Regions from separate parts of the Paenibacillus sp. PSB04 genome, predicted to be linked through region 3. Evidence: riboswitches for the same ligand, from Rfam matches in the RefSeq annotation. Region 3 holds a riboswitch; each other region holds the start of a gene.
What was found. A riboswitch is a leader RNA that binds a small molecule or an ion and turns the genes downstream of it on or off. The one in region 3 is predicted to bind cyclic di-AMP.
Positions count from the first base shown of each region.

Region 1: it holds a riboswitch for cyclic di-AMP, as region 3 does, so the genes downstream of both, K2F33_RS14555 (TrkH family potassium uptake protein) here and K2F33_RS07010 (C40 family peptidase) in region 3, are expected to answer to the same signal.
Region 2: it holds a riboswitch for cyclic di-AMP, as region 3 does, so the genes downstream of both, K2F33_RS19955 (3D domain-containing protein) here and K2F33_RS07010 (C40 family peptidase) in region 3, are expected to answer to the same signal.
Region 4: it holds a riboswitch for cyclic di-AMP, as region 3 does, so the genes downstream of both, K2F33_RS01860 (hypothetical protein) here and K2F33_RS07010 (C40 family peptidase) in region 3, are expected to answer to the same signal.

Region 1 is NZ_CP081301.1:3,158,794-3,163,635, reverse strand. Features, by position in the region: gene K2F33_RS14565 (cation:proton antiporter) at 1-837, opposite strand, end outside; gene K2F33_RS14560 (potassium channel family protein) at 857-1,528, opposite strand; gene K2F33_RS14555 (TrkH family potassium uptake protein) at 1,615-2,955, opposite strand; cyclic di-AMP (ydaO/yuaA leader) riboswitch at 3,023-3,166, opposite strand; gene K2F33_RS14550 (CPBP family intramembrane glutamic endopeptidase) at 3,425-4,842, shown strand, end outside.
Region 2 is NZ_CP081301.1:4,296,851-4,301,692, forward strand. Features, by position in the region: gene K2F33_RS19940 (transporter substrate-binding domain-containing protein) at 1-689, shown strand, start outside; partial or broken gene K2F33_RS19945 (amino acid ABC transporter permease) at 862-1,518, shown strand; gene K2F33_RS19950 (amino acid ABC transporter ATP-binding protein) at 1,505-2,227, shown strand; cyclic di-AMP (ydaO/yuaA leader) riboswitch at 2,466-2,620, shown strand; gene K2F33_RS19955 (3D domain-containing protein) at 2,624-3,283, shown strand; gene K2F33_RS19960 (polysaccharide deacetylase family protein) at 3,356-4,198, opposite strand; gene K2F33_RS19965 (NADH:flavin oxidoreductase/NADH oxidase) at 4,471-4,842, shown strand, end outside.
Region 3 is NZ_CP081301.1:1,441,573-1,446,414, reverse strand. Features, by position in the region: gene K2F33_RS07020 (M1 family metallopeptidase) at 1-567, shown strand, start outside; gene K2F33_RS07015 (hypothetical protein) at 578-1,420, shown strand; cyclic di-AMP (ydaO/yuaA leader) riboswitch at 1,694-1,831, shown strand; gene K2F33_RS07010 (C40 family peptidase) at 1,836-2,303, shown strand; cyclic di-AMP (ydaO/yuaA leader) riboswitch at 2,680-2,819, shown strand; gene K2F33_RS07005 (C40 family peptidase) at 2,823-3,314, shown strand; gene K2F33_RS07000 (GNAT family N-acetyltransferase) at 3,536-4,024, shown strand; gene K2F33_RS06995 (c-type cytochrome) at 4,189-4,548, shown strand; gene K2F33_RS06990 (4a-hydroxytetrahydrobiopterin dehydratase) at 4,632-4,842, opposite strand, start outside.
Region 4 is NZ_CP081301.1:361,090-365,931, reverse strand. Features, by position in the region: gene K2F33_RS01875 (urease accessory UreF family protein) at 1-388, opposite strand, end outside; tRNA gene K2F33_RS01870 (tRNA-Leu) at 642-724, shown strand; gene K2F33_RS01865 (glutathione peroxidase) at 869-1,363, opposite strand; cyclic di-AMP (ydaO/yuaA leader) riboswitch at 1,674-1,884, shown strand; cyclic di-AMP (ydaO/yuaA leader) riboswitch at 2,007-2,181, shown strand; gene K2F33_RS01860 (hypothetical protein) at 2,317-2,706, shown strand; gene kdpF (K(+)-transporting ATPase subunit F) at 2,848-2,925, shown strand; gene kdpA (potassium-transporting ATPase subunit KdpA) at 2,996-4,675, shown strand; gene kdpB (potassium-transporting ATPase subunit KdpB) at 4,692-4,842, shown strand, end outside.

The sequences.
Region 1 (4,842 bases), 1.7 Mb from region 3:
TGCGGTCTCCTCCAGCTTATCGTCCATTGACAGCCCGAACGTATCCGCGTTCCCCCAGATCAGCCCGGCCACGAAGGTCGCCATAAATCCGCTGACATGAATCAGGTCCCCTATTAAATAAGAAGAAAGTGCGACGACGATCATCGTGATCGTCGTGTAGTCCTTCAGGACGCCAAGCCGGAAATGGGCGACGAGATACGTAAGAATCATAGATACGACGGCGCCGACGAGAATGCCGCCAACGGCGGTTTTCACGAAGTCCCAGCCCATCGTCCCGATATGTAAGGAACCGCTGCCCGTCACCGCGGCCAGCAGCGCAAAGGTCAGAATCGAGCCGGTCGCATCGTTGAAGGCAGACTCGCTCTCCACCGTCTCCCGGACCCTTTCCTTGATCTTTACCTGCTTGAACACAGGAATGATCGAAGCGGGGTCAGTCGAGGCAATGACGGCGGCGGCCAGGAAGGCTACGAGCCAGTCCAGCCCGAACAGGTAATGCACGGCAGCTCCGACGATCAAGGTCGTGACGATAACGCCGGGAACGCTCAGCATAGAAAGTGTGATCCATACCTTCCGCAGCCCGCTCAGCTTCAGGTTACGGCCGCCGTCAAACAGAATAAGCGCCGACCCAACGGTGAGGATCAGCTGGTTGATGAGGGAGCTGCTTGTTTCGTTGATCAGATGCAGCCCCTGCCCAAGCAGCATGCCTGCCACGATAAACACAGCAACGTCCGGAAGCCTGAGCCAGGAGGCCAGTCTTCCGGACAGCATGCCGACGGCAATGATAAACAGCAGCAGTATTAAAATGTGATGAATAATTTCGGTCGTCGGGGATTCCATGTCTGTCTCACTTCCGGATTTATGACTTGACGTTCACCGCTTCGCTCTCGAAGCGGTCGATATTGCTGTTGGAGCCAATGATGACCATGATGTCGCCCGCATGCAGCTGGTCCATCGCCGTCGGCGCGACGATGACTCCCTCGGTACGATGGAGCGCAACAATGCTGCATCCGTACCGGGCTCTCGTATTGACTTCGCTCAGCGTCTTCCCGTTCAGGCATTGCGGTACGGTCATCTCCACGATGCTGTAATCTTTGGACAGCTCAATGTAATCCAGCAAATTCGGCGTCACGAGCTGGTGCGCCACCCGGATGCCCATGTCCCGCTCCGGAAAGATTACCCGGTCCACGCCCAGCTTGGACAAGGCTTTGCCGTGCAGCATGGAGATGGCCTTCGCCACTACGGTCTGAACGCCGAGTTCCTTCAGCAGGATTGCGGCCAGGATGCTCATCTGGATATCGTCCCCTATCGCCACGATTCCGCAGTCAAAATTGCGGATTCCCAGCGATTTGAGAACCTCCTCATCGGTTGCATCCGCCACCACGGCGTGGGTCAGATGCTCGCTCATATCATTGACCACTTCTTCATTGATGTCTACCCCAAGCACCTCATAACCCAGATCCATAAGCTCCATGGCCAAGCTTGAGCCGAACCTCCCTAAACCGATCACGACAAACTGCTGTGTTTTCATTTCTTTCCAGATGCTCCTTATCCTTTAATGTTGGTTCTATATATGGTTCTTATAACAATATTGAAACTTTGAATCACCCAAATTCCTTACCCGATAATGATCTTACCTTCGGGATGACGGTACAGCTCCTTGCCCTTCTTCGGACCAAGCGCGTAGGCGAAGGTCAGCGGCCCAAGACGGCCGGCAAACATCGTCAGGCAGATCAGGATTTTCCCGATCAAGGACAAATGCGGCGTCAGCCCGAGCGATAATCCTACGGTGCCGAAAGCCGAAGTCGTCTCGTACAGGATCATCAAAAAGCTGCTGTCTTCTGTTGTGGACAGAATCATCGATACGCCGACCACCAGAAACAAGGCCAGAAAGGTAATGGTCAACGCTTTGAAAATCCGCTCCTGCGCCAAACGGTACCGGTACAGGACGATATCGTCGCGGCCGCGGATCATCGCGATCACCGCACCGACGAGGATGGTGAACGTCGTGGTCTTGATCCCGCCCCCGGTAGAGCCCGGCGACGCGCCGATAAACATCAGAATGATCGTGAAAAATTGCGATGCCTGGCGCATATCTGCCAAGTTCAGCGTATTCGCCCCTGCCGTCCGCGGCGTGACCGACTGGAACAGCGAGGCGAGAATTTTGCCACCCCAATTCAGCGAACCGAGCGTCTTGGGATTCGTGAATTCAAAGATAAAGATGACGACTGCTCCGACCACAATCAGGGCACCGGTCATGGACAGCACCACTTTGCTGTGGAGCGACAGTTTCCGGTGTACCTGGTAATCCACCAGATCGGACATGACGATAAAGCCGATGCCGCCGGATACGATCAGAAACATCACGACAAAATTGACGAGCGGATCGTATACAAATCCCGTCAAGCTGTTAAAATGGCCGAACAGGTCAAATCCCGCATTATTGAACATGGACACGCCATGAAATATTCCAAAATAGATCGCTTTTCCAAGAGGCATATCGAACGACCACCGGATGGCAAGCAGCAGTGCTCCGCAGCCTTCGATCGTCAACGAAAAAAATATGACTTTCCGGATCAGACGGACGATGCCTTCCATCGTATTCTGATTCATCGCTTCCTGCAGCAGGAGCCGGTCCCGGAGTGAAATCCGGCGCTTGAAAGCCAGGGCAACCAGGGTAGCCATCGTCATAAAGCCGAGTCCCCCGACTTGAATCAGCAGCATAATGACTACTTGGCCGAACGTGCTGAAGTACAGCCCCGTGTCTTTGACAACCAAACCGGTCACGCAGGTCGCCGAGGTTGCCGTAAACAAGGCATCAATAAAACTCAGCGGTTTTCCCGTCGTGTTCGAAATCGGCAAGGTGAGCAGTATGGCTCCGATCAAAATAATGGCCGCAAAACCCAGAGTTAATATTTGCGGAGGGGCCAGCCGGAACCACTTCCATTTCCCAATCAATACATTCACCTCTTTAAAAAAGTCAAAAGAAAAAAAGCATCGGAAATCCAATGCCTTTCGGTTTGGCTCCTGCATGCACGACGCCTACGAGGTTAGCTGACGGATTCGGGCATGCACAGGTTGCCCTATTCGCGGACTAAAACATCCAACGAAATTCACCCCAAAAAATTGGTTCCCCCGTTTTCACTTGGAAATTCGGCGTTCTTATTCATTTGCATCAAAATTATAATCTTTATTGTAGGACTTCACAAAGGCCTTTTTCTGATGAATTGGATGGAAAACAGCCTGATTCGCAATGCAGGTGGACACGGTCTGCGGTTATCTTCTCTTTTCGATGGCTTTCCTTGATTTTCATCGTTTTTTCACCACTATTTTCAGGGTATACTGGTTTTGGGCGAATCTTCTATGTTATGTTTACCGTACTGTATTGGGGGGAATGGTATCTTTATCACATTCAAGGGGGGATTTCATGGACCGGTTAAACCAGCCGCTGGAAATCAGGGCCAATTATAAATGGCTGGGCATTTTGGGGGTCATCGGCCTTATTTTATTCTTTTTTGTACAAGTGTTTCCGCAGACGAGCTCGGAGACGCTAGAGGGGCAAACGACCAAGGTCATCAGCAAATCGGAGGCGGAAGCAGCCGCCAAAGCGTTTGCCTCGGACCGGTTGACTATTCAAACAGGCATTGCAGATAAGCCGCTCGTCACGTACCAGTCGGAATCGGACCTTTACGGTTATTTATCCAGAGAGAAGCTTCTTAACGAATATAACAAGAAATACGAATCGAAGTATCCTTATGACGTGTTCCGGGTGCGGCTGCCCGAGTCGAGCGATCAGGGATATGTCAATGTAGACGTACATATGAACACGGGCAAGGTCGTCGGGTTTTCCATCACGCCTCCGTACTCCAAGTATGCTGCCGCGATGGCTGAATCGAACGAAACCATGCGCAAGCAGAAACTGAGAATTGTGGAAGGCAACATGACGCTGGAGGATAAAGAGGAAATCGCCTCGTCCTGGCTGCAGAAGCTGGGCTATAACACCGGCTCCCTGAAAGTATCGAGCGGCAAGGATGAGCCCGGATTGATCTATACCGACTCCTCCTCGCACATCGGGGAATCGCAGTTGGAATTCAAGTTTGCCTTTGAGGATGGGGAGCTTCACTCCTTCCTCCCTGGATTTTCGGTCCCATCCGCTCATACGGCTTATGTAGAGAAGCAGACCAAAAGCGCCACGATGCTGACCATGCTGGGATACGGACTGTTTACGATCGTGCTCGGCATTCTCGCCATCATTTACAGTGCACTGACGCGGCGGTACACCTCCTTTGCACGCGGGCTGTTTTTGTCCTTGTTTTATTTTGTTGTCTCATTGCTGACGACTTATAACATGCTGCCAGTGCTGGAAGCGGAAGGCTTCTCCCAGTTCGGGATCATCGCGGCCATGGTCGTTCAGGTGATCCTGAGCATAGCCATGACGGTGCTCCTGTATTTCTCCCTGGTCGGCGGGGACGGACTATGGCGCAAAGCCGGTTACAACGCCTGGGCCCGCGCCAAAGAGCCTGGATATGGGCGTTACGTGCTCCACAGCATGTTCACCGGGTATTTGTGGGCGTTTATCCTGATGGGGGCGCAGTCGGTGATCTATCTCGTCCTGGACCGGACGATCCACAGCTGGTCCACGACGGACGCCTCGCAGTCCCCGTATAACATGCTGTATCCGTGGATGCTGCCGATCATGGCCTGGATGGCCGGCATCTCCGAGGAAGCCGTGTACCGCCTGTTCGGCATACCGATGCTGAAGAAAATCGTAAGGAACACATTTGTCGCCTGCGTCATTCCGACGCTGATTTGGGCCTTCGGCCATACGCTGTACCCGATCTACCC
Region 2 (4,842 bases), 2.9 Mb from region 3:
AGACGATCGTGCTTGGTACTAGCGCGGACTTCCCGCCGTACGAATTTCATAAAATGGTGAACGGCAAGGACCAAATCGTCGGCTTCGATATCGAAATCGCCAAGGAAATCGCCAAAGACATGGGGGCGCAGCTTGAAGTCAAGGACATGAGCTTTGATGCGCTTCTCGGCGAGCTGTCCACCGGCCGCGTAGATTTTGTCATTTCAGGCCTTACACCAAACGAAGAACGCAAGAAACAAATCGATTTTTCGAACAACTACTATAAGGCAGAGCAGGCCGTCGTCGTCAGAGAGGCTGACAAAGACAAATACAGCACGATGAAAGCTCTGGAAGGAGCTTCGCTCGGCATTCAGAAGGGTTCGATCCAGGAGGACATCGCCAAGACGATTCCGGGGGCGAAGATCACCGGCCTGGGCAAAATTTCCGACATCGTGCTGCAGCTGAATTCGAGCCGCGTGGATGCCTCCATCATGGAGAAGCCGGTTGCCGAAGCATACATCAAGAACGTCAAAGGTTTGGTAATTGCGGATGCGGTTCCTGATTATAAGGAAGACGGCTACGCGATCGGGATCAAAAAAGGCAACACCGAGCTCGTGAACCAAATCAATAAAACGCTGGACCGTCTGAAATCCGAAAACAAGATTGAGCAGTACGTCGCCGAAGCGAGCGATTTGGCTGCACAGAAATAGAGGTTAAGCTGTCTGTTCTCATTTTATACATCGGATAAAATAGCGAAGCGAATTCGCTATTTTTTCTGTTCAATGATGGGTACCTTGTTTCAAATATGTCCCGATCTGTTGTATACAGGGAAAGGATGGGACAGGCAGGTATGATGACAAAGGAGGTTCTTGGGTCTTTATGAATATGTTCTCCGTTTTTTGGGATTACCGGACGTATTTTGCGACAGGTATCCAGTATACACTGCTCCTGGCGGCCATCGGTGTCATCTGCGGCTTCGTGCTGGGCATTATTATATCCTTGATGCGGATGTCCCGCTTTTGGCTGCCGAAGCTAATCGGTTCGGTATGGGTGGAAGTTCTCCGCGGTACCCCGATGGTTGTTCAGCTGTTTATTATTCACTACGGCCTCGTGGCCTTCGGGGTCAAATTTACGCCGATCGAGTCCGGTGCAATTACGTTGTCCATTAACAGCTCCGCGTACCTTGCGGAAGTGTTCCGTGCCGGAATCCAGGGGGTGGACCGGGGCCAGTCGGAAGCGGCCCGTTCCCTGGGAATGACGCGCAGCATGACGATGCGGTACATCGTGCTGCCCCAAGCTGTAAAAAGCGTGCTGCCGGCCATCGGCAATGAGTTTATTACGATTATCAAGGAATCATCCATCGTATCGTTTATCGGCGTCACCGACTTGATGTACCAGTCGGGGGCTATCCAAGGGATTACGTATGATTACCTCAGTCCGCTGCTGGTCATTGCGGCCATCTACTTCATTATGACGTTCACCCTGTCCAAGCTGCTGGGGGTATTCGAAAGGAGGTTGAATACCGATGATCAGCGTTAAAGATCTGCGCAAATCGTTCGGCAAGCTGGAGATTCTGAAAGGGATCGACATCGACATCGCCAAAGGCGAGGTCCTCGTCGTGATTGGCCCCAGCGGCTCGGGGAAAAGTACCTTTCTCCGCTGCCTGAATCTGCTCGAAACGCCAACAGGGGGGCAGATCACGTTTGAAGGCGAGCCGATTACGGACAAACGCCACAACATCAATGCCACCCGCGAAAAAATGGGCATGGTGTTCCAGCATTTCAATCTGTTCCCGCATAAATCGGTGCTGCAGAACCTCATGCTGGCCCCGGTTAAGGTGAAAAAGCAGCCGCCGGCCGAGGCGGAACGGATTGCCCTTGACCTGCTGCGCACGGTCGGATTATCCGACAAGAAGGATGCGTATCCGTCCCAGCTGTCAGGCGGGCAGAAGCAGCGGATCGCCATCGCGCGGGCGCTGGCCATGCAGCCCCACGTCATGCTCTTTGACGAGCCGACTTCGGCCCTGGACCCGGAAATGGTCGGCGAAGTGCTGGAGGTCATGAAGAAGCTTGCGGAGGGCGGCATGACGATGGTTATCGTAACCCATGAAATGGGGTTTGCCCGGGAAGTCGGCGACCGGATCGTCTTTATGGACGGCGGACAAATCGTCGAGCAGGGGACGCCTGCGGAAGTGTTCGGTAACCCGCAAAACAGCCGCACGAAAGATTTTCTGAGCAAGGTTCTTTGACAAAGTGCCTGCATATAAAAATGATAAAGCCCTGGACGAGAATATTACTCATCCAGGGCTTTTTATGTACCTTTTCATGAATAAATTGTTAAAATGAATGAGGATTTTGTAACTATTTTAAAAGGAATTGAGCTGCTGCTCCCTTACTTAAGTCAGCTAACAACCCTAAATAAAGCCTGATAATTCAAGGCTTTTGGATTGGTAACATTTTCATGCGCACAGGTTACAAAATTGTGATATATTTGTTGAGCCGAAACTTTTCTAAGGTAAAGTGCGGGGGATGTAATTTGTGTACATAGTACGCTTGGGGTGAATCGCACCAATAGGGCGTAGGGTTGTCTCCTCAATCCGAATCCGACAGCTAACTTCGCAGGCATCACGACTTAAGGAGGAACCATGAAAAGATTTAAAGGAATCAAGACACTTGCAGCCATCATCGGCATTTCTCTGGCGGTACAAGCGGTACCCACGTTTGCGGACTCGGTCCATGTAGCGAAGGATGGAGATACCTTCTATACATTATCTAAACAATATGGCGTTAATTTGAATCAGCTGATGAATGCAAATCCGAGCGTAGAAGCAACCAATATTTATCCAGGCCTGAAATTAAACGTTCCAGGAGCAAGCACAGCCAAGGCATTTGCCGCAGAGGACAGCGGCTCCATCATCACAGCAGCTTCCCTGAACGTCAACGGCGATGACAAAGTTGTGGAAGCATGGGGTAAAACCTTCAATTACTCCAAAACACTCGACGTCCGAGCTACGGCTTATTCATCTGCCGCTAGCGAAAACGGCAAGTGGGGCGCAGTGGACTACTTCGGCAACCCGCTGAAGCTGGGAACGATCGCGGTTGACCCTTCCGTTATCCCGTTGGGAACGAAAGTGCTGGTTACCGGTCACAGCTTCCAAGGCCTTCCGAAGAAAGCCTTCGTAGCGACAGCTAAGGATACCGGCAGTGCGATTAAGGGGAAACGCATCGACATTTTCGTGCCGGGCAGCCCGGAAAGCGTTAGTGCCTTCGGGTTCCAGGACGTTGAGCTGTACTTCATTAAATAGTTCAAGCTTTTCATAATAACACGGAAAAACCGGCTTTTGTACTCAAGCCGGTTTTTTTGTACGCTCAGCGCGTTACTTGTCTTTTGGAACGTGAAGTAACCTCGGCAGCGTGACGAATGAATAGCCTTTATTTTTCAACGTCTGAATAATGTCCGGAAGGGCATCGATCGTACCGCTGAGATTGGACGTGGTTCCGCCTCCCGCATGCTGAAGAATGATCGAGCCTTGCCCAACGGTGGACAGCACGTTGCGCTTGACCGCTTCCTTGCTGATTCCTTTCCAATCCAGCGAATCGACGTTCCAGTTTACGATTTTGTAGCCCTGCTGCTTGGCCCAGCGCAGTTGGCGTTCCGTGATGTCTCCATAAGGTGGCCTGATCAGCTTGGGCTTATAGCCGACGATGCCGTAAAGCGTGTTCTCCGTCCGCTTAATCTCGGCTACATATTCGTCCATCTCTAATTTGTGAAACACGGGATGATTATAGGAGTGGTTTCCGATCACATGTCCTTCACGGACGATGCGCTCGACCAGCTCGGGATGCTTCTTCGCCCGGCTGCCCATCACAAAAAAGGTAGCTTTAATATGATGGGCTTTGAGCACATCCAGGATCTGAGGAGTAAATCTGGGATCCGGCACGTCATCAAAGGTTAGGGCCACCTCTTTGACGCGCGGACCGTGAATTTTGAACGTTTCGGGATATTTTTTGATCAGCTGGCCGAGCGTAAGGATCTGCTGTTCCTTCCGCTTTTCTTTCGCCTCCCGGCTGCTGGTTTCCCGTGCAGGTTCGGAACCTGACGGATGTTCCGGGGGTTCACCGCCTTGAGCGGCGGCTGCCGGCCACCCGGACTGCCAAGGACAGATCAACAACAAGATCAGCAGGGAAGACAGCAATGTGCTTAACAGCTTCTTTTTCATCCGTCTCGACTCCTTTCCACCGCGGACAAACAGCGAAAGCATGATTTATCCTTGTTATGTCCATATGTTGATGCAATTATGTTACTTTAAATCAGTTGCTTGGCCACATTTTCATATCGTTCGGCAAAGCGTGTATAATAGAACTGATGGATTACGGTCGCTGTACGTTGGCCGTAACCGCGAGGTATGGACGATAAACGGCGGCGCTGCAATCATATAACCCTGTTGTCATATAGGCTTAATCACATACAACATAAAGGAGACACGAAGCAATGGCAGATCTATTTACACCTTATGTACTTAAAGGATTATCTCTGAAAAACCGGATTGTTATGCCTCCGATGTGCCAATATTCGGTACAGGCTGAGGACGGGATCCCTAACAATTGGCATTATGTCCATTATATATCCCGCGCAGTCGGCGGAGCCGGATTGATTATCGTAGAGATGACGGGGGTTCACCCGGACGGACGGATTACGAACCGGGATACGGGAATATGGGATGACGGGCAGATCCCTGCTTACCGCAAAATCGTCGACGAAGTGCACGCCCATGGCGCAAGGATCGGCATCCAGCTGGGCCATGCCGGCCGCAAGGCGGAGGACGCGAACCCGCCCGTAGCCCCATCGGCCATCCGTTTTGAC
Region 3 (4,842 bases):
GTGTATTACCGCGGCAAGATGGTCCTGAAAGAAATGGAGACGCTGACCGGCGCCCAGACCATGAAGAAAATCATGTCCACCTATGCGAAGAAATACCGTTTCCAACATCCTGCCACGGCGGATTTTCAAAAGGTGGTCGAGCAGGTAACCAGCAAGTCGTGGCAAACCTTCTTCGATCAATATGTATACGGCAGCCAGATGGCCGATTTTTCGGTCGACGAAATTACGGTGCGCAAGGATAAGGAATCGGCGCAGCCCCGGTACGATTCTTTGGTGAAGGTCAGCAAAAAGGGCGGCGATCTGCCGCAGGTGCCGATACTGTTCACGTTTACGGACGGGCATCAGATCAAAAAGGTTTGGGACGTAAAGAACGCCAGCACCCAGTTCAAGCTGACATACAGCTCCCCGCTGGCCTGGGCCATGATCGATCCCGGCTATACGATCGTGCTGGAAAACAAACATGTGAACAACTACCTGAAGGCGGACATGGATCATAAAGTGCTCCTCCGCTGGAACGTAAGCATTACCAAGCTGATTGAAACCCTGCTTGGAAGTCTGTCCTGGTGAGGTGAGAGCAGTGAAATCCTATATTGTTAACGGTTGGAAAAGCGTCAAAGACCAATTTTATGTCATGATCATCATGTTCCTGTACCAGCTGCTCTGGGGCTACTTCCTGTACCGTCTGATCGATTCGGCGGTCGTGCCGCTGCTGATGCGGTATCCCGATCCCCCGCCGACCGAACTCAGCCAGGTCCTCTATTATGTAGAGGGACAGATGAGCTTGACGCAAAGCAGCACCGTGCATACTTACCTTTGGGTTCTCCTGGGAATGGTCGCCCTCCGCATGCTGCTGACCCCATTTATCCACGCGGGCATCTTCTACGGCCTGCACCGGGAGCATCAGGGGGAACGCGGACTGTTTTTCTTCCAGGGCATGAAGCTGCACGGCAAAACGGTATTTCTTTTTCACCTGATCGAATGGGTGCTTATCGCCGCTCCGTTATACTGGATGATCCCGAAGATGTATCCCATCCTGCTCAGCGCGATCCAAAACCATGCCCAGCTGCTTCACTGCATCCCGTACATTGCAGTCTGGCTTCTGTACTGCTACATCGTCCATCAGATGATTCTGTTCATGCAGTTTGGCAAAACCGGTGGAACCAGCATGTTCTCCTCGCTCTGGATCTGCCTGCGAAGCGCGCTGCCGGTCATCGGCATATCCGTTCTGCTGGGCGCGGTCAGCCTGCTCTTGTATGGCATTACCAGCAGCGTCTCTCTGATCTGGGCAGGGCTTGCCACCCTGATTATCCAACAGGGCTACCATATGGTCAGCTGTATCTTTAAATTATGGAATATCTCCTCCCAATATGATTTGTGGCATCAGCAAATGAACCGTACGAAAAAAAATATTTCGGAATAGTTAAAATTTTGTCATCACTTTAATCCGCTGATAAAAGAAGAACCCCGTCTCTTTCTGTTGAAAAGAGGCGGGGTTTTTGTTGTAAAATGATTGTTAACCATTTGCCAAAGTATAAATCCTCTGTTAAAATAATCCGAGTACGAACTTAGTAACAACTTTGTAATCTTTGCTGTAACGATTTTGACTTTGCTGTAACTGATTTCATCATTTGTCCGTTCATTTGATTGGTATGTACGATTATAGGTAACTTGTCAGCATGTCCATTTCCGGTGCAATCATCACGAGCCGAATTCCCGGGCACCAGGAAGCGGGGGATCCAATTTTGGGTGAATTGATCTCGCTACAGAGGGATCATAGGGGACCTTCTACCGAATCCTTAAGCTAACCTCGCAGGCATTGGAAGGGGTTTATTTTTTTGAAGAAGAAGTTGGCAGCCGCAGCGCTGGGCCTTACACTTGCGTTCTCCATGGGCACCGGCAGCGTATTTGCGGATTCATCTCTGAATCACATCGTTAACAACACGATCGGCGTTTCTTACAAAACCGGCGGAACAACTACGAACGGCTTCGATTGCTCCGGTTTTACCCGTTACGTGTACCAAAAGCTGGGGTTAAACCTCCCGCGTGTATCCGCTGCGCAGTATAAAACAGGTACCGCTGTTTCCAAAAGCCAGCTGAGAGCAGGAGACCTGGTTTTCTTTAACACCCTAGGCGCAGGCGTTTCCCATGTCGGCATTTACATCGGCAACGGAAAATTCGCGCACGCGTCCTCTTCGAAAGGCGTTACCATCAGCAAACTGAGCCAAAGCTACTACGCCAACCGCTACGTTGGCGCCAAACGGGTCATGAGTACGGCCAAATATCAAGCTGCGGTTTACAATTGATTATCTCTCGAAAACAATGCATATCCATAACAACCCGCGCCGCTGATTTTTGCCGAAATCGCCCCGCGGGTTTGTTGTTACTTATTAGACGTACGAACCACCGAAAAGGTAACAGCATTTCAAAAATTTTTTTTACACGAGTAAATCCACGGTTTTCTCCTGTTTTTTCCACCCTTGTCATTTCTTTTACCCACTCGTCCAACAAATAAACATCATTTCCTATAAATTTTCCTACAAATCTTCTTTTTCTGTTAGAAACAATTGCCAAAGTCCGATTCCTTTGTTACAATAGTCCCAGCGATAGTAACAACTTTGTAATCTTTACCTGATACAAAGTTGCGAACGAATAAGAAGTAACAGGGAATGATACATAGTGTAAAAGTTCATGCCGAATTTCCTCACACTAAGGAAAGCGGGGGAACCAGTTATGGGTGAATTGATCTTGCTTCAGAGGGATCATAGGGGGCCTTCTACCGAATCCTTAAGCTAACCTCGCAGGCGCCGGAAGGGGTATTTTACTTGAAGAAGAAGCTTGCAGCAGCAGTCATGAGTTTCGCCATCGTGCTCACGGTCGGCACAGGAAGCGCTTTCGCGGATTCCAAGATGGATAAAGTGATCGACAGTGCGATCGGAACCAAGTACAGAACGGGCGGAACCACAACAAGCGGATTTGACTGCTCGGGATTTACAATGTATGTATTTGATCAATTGGGCATCGATCTGCCCCATCAATCTGGTTCCCAGTTCAGCATGGGTTCGGCCGTATCCCGCAGTGATCTGAGAGCAGGCGACTTGGTATTCTTTAATACATCGGGAGCCGGAGTATCCCATGTCGGAATTTACGTCGGCGACGGAAAATTCGCACATGCCTCCACTTCTCGCGGTGTGATCATCAGCTCTCTGAGCGACAGCTACTACGTCAACCGCTACGTTGGCGCCAAACGAATCATGAGTACGGATAAATACAAAACCGCCGCCGTCGATTCCGAGGACGTTGATGACGTCCAGTAATGCAGGTAAAGCAAGGGTACGAGATCCCGTAGAATGAGATTTTTGCCGAAATCTCCTTTTGCGGGATTTTTTGCGGACAGAAATGGGTAACCTTTCCATTCTCGCCCGCTACTCCTCATTTACCCCTCTATTCCGAAATTAAACAGATATCTGGGACAATCCGGAATATTTTTTCTCTAATGTTCAAATCCTACAGGGAGGTCTGGAAGGGAGATCTGCACATGAACCTCCAACATGAGAGCTTCATGATCGTTCCCATGACCCGGGAGCATGCTGAGACCGTCTGCAGCTGGGTGTACGAACCTCCATACGATTTATACGGCTGGCTGCCGTGGGATCAGATGGAGGCGCTTGGCGTCGAATTTGGTGATCCTGAGGTGAGGCAAAGCCAATATGTGTCCGTCCTGGATGCTGAACATACCTTGTGCGGGTTCGCGCAGTTCTTTCCCTTGGCAGGCGTGACCCGGCTTGGTGTTGGCATGCGGCCTGATTTATGCGGCCAGAGGCTGGGTAAGAGCTTTATGCAGGCTGTGATCGGCGCAGCCCGTGAAAAACGGCCTGGGGACGAAATCGACCTTGAAGTGCATACATGGAATAAGCGAGCCATCCGGGCTTACGGGAAGTCGGGGTTTGTCATCGCTGATACCTACCCCAAGCTGACCCCTGAAGGTGAACAGCTGTTTCACTGTATGGTCTATGAAGGGATCTAACTTGAAAATTCCATCATCATAAAAATGGTACAAATTTGTGTATTTTTGGTGGCCCCAAGTTTGGATTCGTTTGCTTTTTTGACACAAACTATTTGATGTGATGGCTTGTTCCGTTATAATGAAGGAATGAAGAATGACAGTTTACATAGAAAGGACGAAAACGGATGCAAAAATGGATCATGAGCGGTGTATTAACGATCGCAGTGGTTATGGCAATTGTGCTCATGTTTACGCTTCCAGGCAAAGAGCAGGTGGCGGAAGAAGAGAAGCCGACCATGCCGGAAGTTACGATGGACGCCGCAGCGGCTGAATCTACGATTAAAGCGCAAGGCTGCATTAGCTGTCACGGGGATCAGCTTCAGGGTGCCGTAGGCCCGAACCTTCAAAAGATCGGAAGCCAACTGTCCGCTGAAGAGATTTACACCATTATCACTAAAGGTAAAGGCGGCATGCCATCCTTTAAAGACAAGTTGAAAGCTGAAGAGATTGCCAATGTGGCCCAGTGGCTGGCTGAGAAGAAATAAAAGTTGTAACGCATACAGAAACACGCTTTGGAAGAACGGGACGTTCATCGCAAAGCGTGTTTTTATTTGCTGCATTATTCTCGTTACCTTTTTTCGCCGGAACGCATTTTTTCGAACAGTTCGTTAAATTGGTGGGCCTCCTTGACATCCAGGGACGTAATCCCGCCTTCATCCCATGAAGTCAAACGCAGCGTCACATTTTTATAATCAATCGTAATAAAGGGGTGGTGGCCAAAAGCCTCTGAAATGGCCGCAACCTCATCCACAAAGGAAATGCCCTTCATGAAATTGGAG
Region 4 (4,842 bases), 1.1 Mb from region 3:
CCTTCTGCGCGAGTTCGTCAAGAACCTTCAGATTGAGCCAGGGGTACAGGGCCTGGGCCAGTTTCAAAAGTCTTCTGCCCCGTTGGCGCACCGCTTCATCATTTTCATGGGCAGCGATTCCTCCGAGGATGTACCGGTCAATTCGGGCGATCTGACGGATATCCCGTTGGTCGGCAGCTGCGTAAATCGCCTGAATGGCCGCGCCGTCTTGGCGGACCAAACGATTCATCATCGGATGAAGGATGAACCCTTCCAGCTCTTCCTGGCTCTGGATGCGCCCTTCTGCAATTCGGGTTTGGAGGTCAAACACATGGCTGAAGCCTCCGACCGACAAGTCGTTATCCAGCGTTTGCACGTAATCGAGCAGTTTGGTGCTTTTGTCGTTCAACGCGGTCACCTCCATATTATTGTGGTAATAAATATTACATGAATTGCGAAGTGAAATCATCGATCACTATTATTTGTAAGTTAATATTACATAAATATTGTGGTTTGTCAATGTTAGGGCGACTTGATCTCTGTTTTTGTTGTTTGATGTGTTATATAATATTACATGTATGGTGTTTTAATGTATTTCCCTTTACAATTCGGATGATTTTGTGTATAATAAAAAAGTTCGCTAAATGAACTTTGGATATTATGCGGTAGTGGTGGAATGGCAGACACGCTATCTTGAGGGGGTAGTGGGCGTACGCCCGTGGAGGTTCGAGTCCTCTCTACCGCATCTATGAACACAGAAAGAAGCTTCCTTGGAGAAATCCAGGGGAGCTTCTTTTTTTGCTTATTGCATTTTCGTATATTTCGGGGTCCCGCAAAGCTAGTGAATTCGGATCGCAGCAAGTAGCGTTATTTTGTAGGGCTGATTTGCCTATTCGCTTTTTCCGGATGCAAGCAGCTTGCGGATGTCGTTTTCGATTTTGTCCGGTGTCGTTTTGGGCGCGTAACGCTTGATGACCCTGCCCTTGGAGTCGACCAGGAACTTGGTAAAGTTCCACTTGACCGCTTTCGATCCGAGCACGCCCGGCGCTTCCCGGGTCAGGTATTGAAACAGTGGATGGGCGTTGCTGCCCTTGACGTCGATCTTCTCAAACATCGGGAACGTGACCCCGTAATTCATCTGGCAGAATTCGCCGATCTCCTCGCTGGTACCGGGCTCCTGATTGGCAAACTGGTTACTCGGAAAACCGAGAATTTGAAAATGATGGTCGCGGAACTCGTCGTACAGCTCCTGCAGCCCGCGAAACTGCGGCGTAAATCCGCATTTGCTGGCCGTGTTCACGATCAGCAGCACGTCACCTTCATATTCCTTTAACGATACCTCTTTGCCGCGCAGCGTGTTCACTTGAAAATCATAGACGCTCACTGCCATCCTCCTCCTTTTGTGCTGCTATGAATCATCATCCAGCCGAAGCATTTACCAAGCACACAATTTAATTTTAAACGATTGAACTGTAATGTCAATGCGGATATTCCTGCGAGCCAGTGTCCCCGAATGACCTGGATTCCATAAATGCGCCAAATCGGGAGCATGGAAGAGGTAGAAGTCAAAAAGCCAAAATGTAAGCGCTAATAAGGTCCTGAATGTTCCAAAATTCGCGGTTCATGATTTTTAGACTGCCTTTACAGCTTGGAAGGAGCGGGTGTATGATTCAGAGCGTATTCAATACAGTTTCCATTACTAATCGCTGAGTTTCCGCAAAAAAGCGCGGAAATCGGGGGAACCAAACGCGTGCCATGGAGCAGCGAACCGGTGTGAGAGTCGGGGGTCTGCTGCCAGCCGCAGGGGTGAATCCCGGCTACGGATGCCATGGATCCGGCCGGGTAGAGCGACTCTCACCGCTCGAATCCGTCAGCTAACCTCGTAAGCGTCGTTTGAGAGAGGAATGATGAAACTTGCGACCCGAATAAACTTTCGGATCACAGGGGGATCAGCTGGCCTCTGTGTTTTTTTTACCCTTTTTTAGCTTACTGGAACAAAAGAGAGCATTCATCACAATCACATACACTTATCAATAACGCTTAATTTCGGCCGGAAAGGGCCGGGAGCGGGGGAACCACAGCGGCCGCCTGGAATGGAAGCCGCCGGGGTGAATCTTTCCGGTACGGTAAGTACCGGAAGGTAGGGCGACTCTCACGCCCGAATCCGACAGCTAACCTCGTCAGCGTAACGGGAGAGGCAGCACTTATCGTGCGCATTTTGAATATAGGACGATCCTATTCATATTCGTCCAAATTCAAGAAGCCGCGGGAAAGGTCCTTCTTTCCCTGCGGCTTCTTTTGCGTATTCGCGGCTGCCGCACAGGAGGAGCCTTTGAAATGGACAACGTCGTCATCGTGACCGCGCCGAACGAGGCGGGACGCAATTTTATCAAGCTGCTGATGTATTGGAAGAGGCCCTTTGCCGTTCTGACCAACAGTGCCCGGGAGGAACGCCTCTTGAGAAAAATGGGGGTGCAGCAGATCATCCGGCTGAATACGAATCACGCGGAGGATTGGGTGGTGCCCGAAATAGAGGTCGGCAAAATCTTTCTGTTTGAAAGCAGCCTCAACCTGACCTGCCGCTATTTGCAAATCTGCCGTCCCTGGACGTCGGAACCGGTATATGTCATTACGCAGAGGGGCAGCTCACCCGGCATTTACCGGGGGCTTGGTGCAGATCACATCATTTATACCTTAAACGGCGAAGTCGGATTTTTACTGAAATAAAGATGATTCTAACCATGCAAAGGAGAGACCGGAAACGATGATGGATGTATATATGATACTTGCGCTCGCTGCCACCTTTGGCGTGTTCTTGTTATTTCTTCATTGGTGCGGCCGAGTGGTGGAAGAAGGGGGCAAAGACCAATGATTGTCGTTGGGGCATTCGCCGTGCTTGTCTTTATCTATTTGGTTTACGCCTTGATCCATCCGGAAAAATTTTGACGGGGAATTTTAAATCTGTAAGCCTTAAGGGGCCAAAGCAGAACATGCTCGTAAGAGGGGGAAGCCAGCCTTGGATATTTTGCAAATTTGTATCGTCATTTTCGTGCTCCTGCTGCTCGTGAAGCCGGTAGGCACTTACGTATATCATATATTCTCCAATGAACCGAACCGGACGGACCGGATTTTCGGCGGCGTGGAAAGAGTTTTATACCGGATCATCGGGCTGAAGCAGCGGGGCAGCATGAATTGGAAAAAGTACGCGCTCAGCATGATCGCAACCAATATCTTTCTGGTAGCGATCAGCTATATATTGCTGCGAACGATGGGCGCCCTTCCGGGCAACCCGAGCGGCATCGGCAATATGGAGGCTAGCCTGTCCTTCAACACGGTCATCAGCTTTATGACGAACACGAACCTCCAGCATTACAGCGGAGAGAGCGGCATGTCTTATTTTGGCCAAATGATCGTCATCACGATGATGATGTTTACCTCGGCAGCCTCGGGCCTGGCTATCGCTATTGCTTTTATGCGCGGCATCACCCGCAGGGGTGAGGGGCTCGGGAACTTCTTCGAGGATTTTATCAAGGCGCATGTCCGCCTGTTCGTGCCGCTTGCCCTCATCGTAACCCTGGTGCTGGTCGGGCTCAAAGTGCCGCAGACGCTGGAGCCGATGCGGGCCGTGCAAACGCTGGGAGGCGGCGTGCAGCAGATTCCGCTGGGTCCTGTGGCCTCGCTGGAATCGATCAAGCACCTCGGAACGAACGGGGGAGGTTTCTTCGGCGTCAATTCGGCCCATCCGTTCGAGAACCCAAGCCCGCTGACCAACGTGATCGAAATTCTCAGCATGTGGACGATTTCGGCGTCACTGCCTTACACGTTCGGACGGTTCGCCCGGAACAAGAAGCAGGGCTGGATGATTTTCAGCGTCATGATGACGCTGTTCGTAGCGTTCCTGTGCCTGACGTATTTCTCGGAAAAAGCCGGCAACCCGCTGATCAACCAGCTTGGCATCAACAGCTCGGGCGGCAGCATGGAAGGCAAGGAGGTGCGCTTTGGCATCGCGCAGTCCGCGTTGTTCACAACCGTCACCACCGCCGCAACGACGGGGTCGGTCAACAACATGCATGATACGCTGACGCCGCTGGGAGGACTTGCGCCCTTGGCCGAAATGATGCTGAACGTCGTGTTCGGCGGCAAGGGGGTCGGTTTCGTCAATATGATCATGTATGCAATCCTCGGCGTATTTATCTGCGGCCTGATGGTTGGCCGGACGCCGGAATTTCTGGGCCGGAAGATCGAAGCCCGGGAGATGAAGCTGATCGCGGTGGCGATTCTGATGCATCCCTTCATTATTCTTGCGCCGACGGCGATTTCGTTTATGACGCATCTGGGTACCGACGCCTTCTCCAATCCTTCGTATCACAGCTTGAGCCAGTCGCTCTATGAGTTCACCTCCTCGGCGGCGAATAACGGCTCCGGGTTCGAGGGATTGGCAGACAATACCGTATTCTGGAACGTCAGCACCGGTCTGGTGATGCTCCTTGGCCGATATATTTCGATTATCGCGCTGCTCGCCGTTGCAGGTTCGCTGGCGGTGAAGCAGAAGGTTGCCGAGACCCAGGGTACCTTCCGGACGGACAACAAGCTGTTTGCCGGCATTTTGACCGGAACCGTGCTGCTGATCGGAGCGCTGACGTTCCTTCCGGTCCTCGTTTTGGGGCCGGTCGCCGAATTTTTAACACTTAACTAAAGAGGTGGAGCAAGTCATGAGCGGACAACGCAAAAGCATGCTGTCTGGCGGCATTGCCAAACAGGCGCTGAAAGACAGCTTTATGAAACTGAACCCGGCCGTAATGATGAAAAATCCGGTCATGTTCGTTGTGGAGGTCGGCACCTTCGTGGTGCTGCTGATGGTTC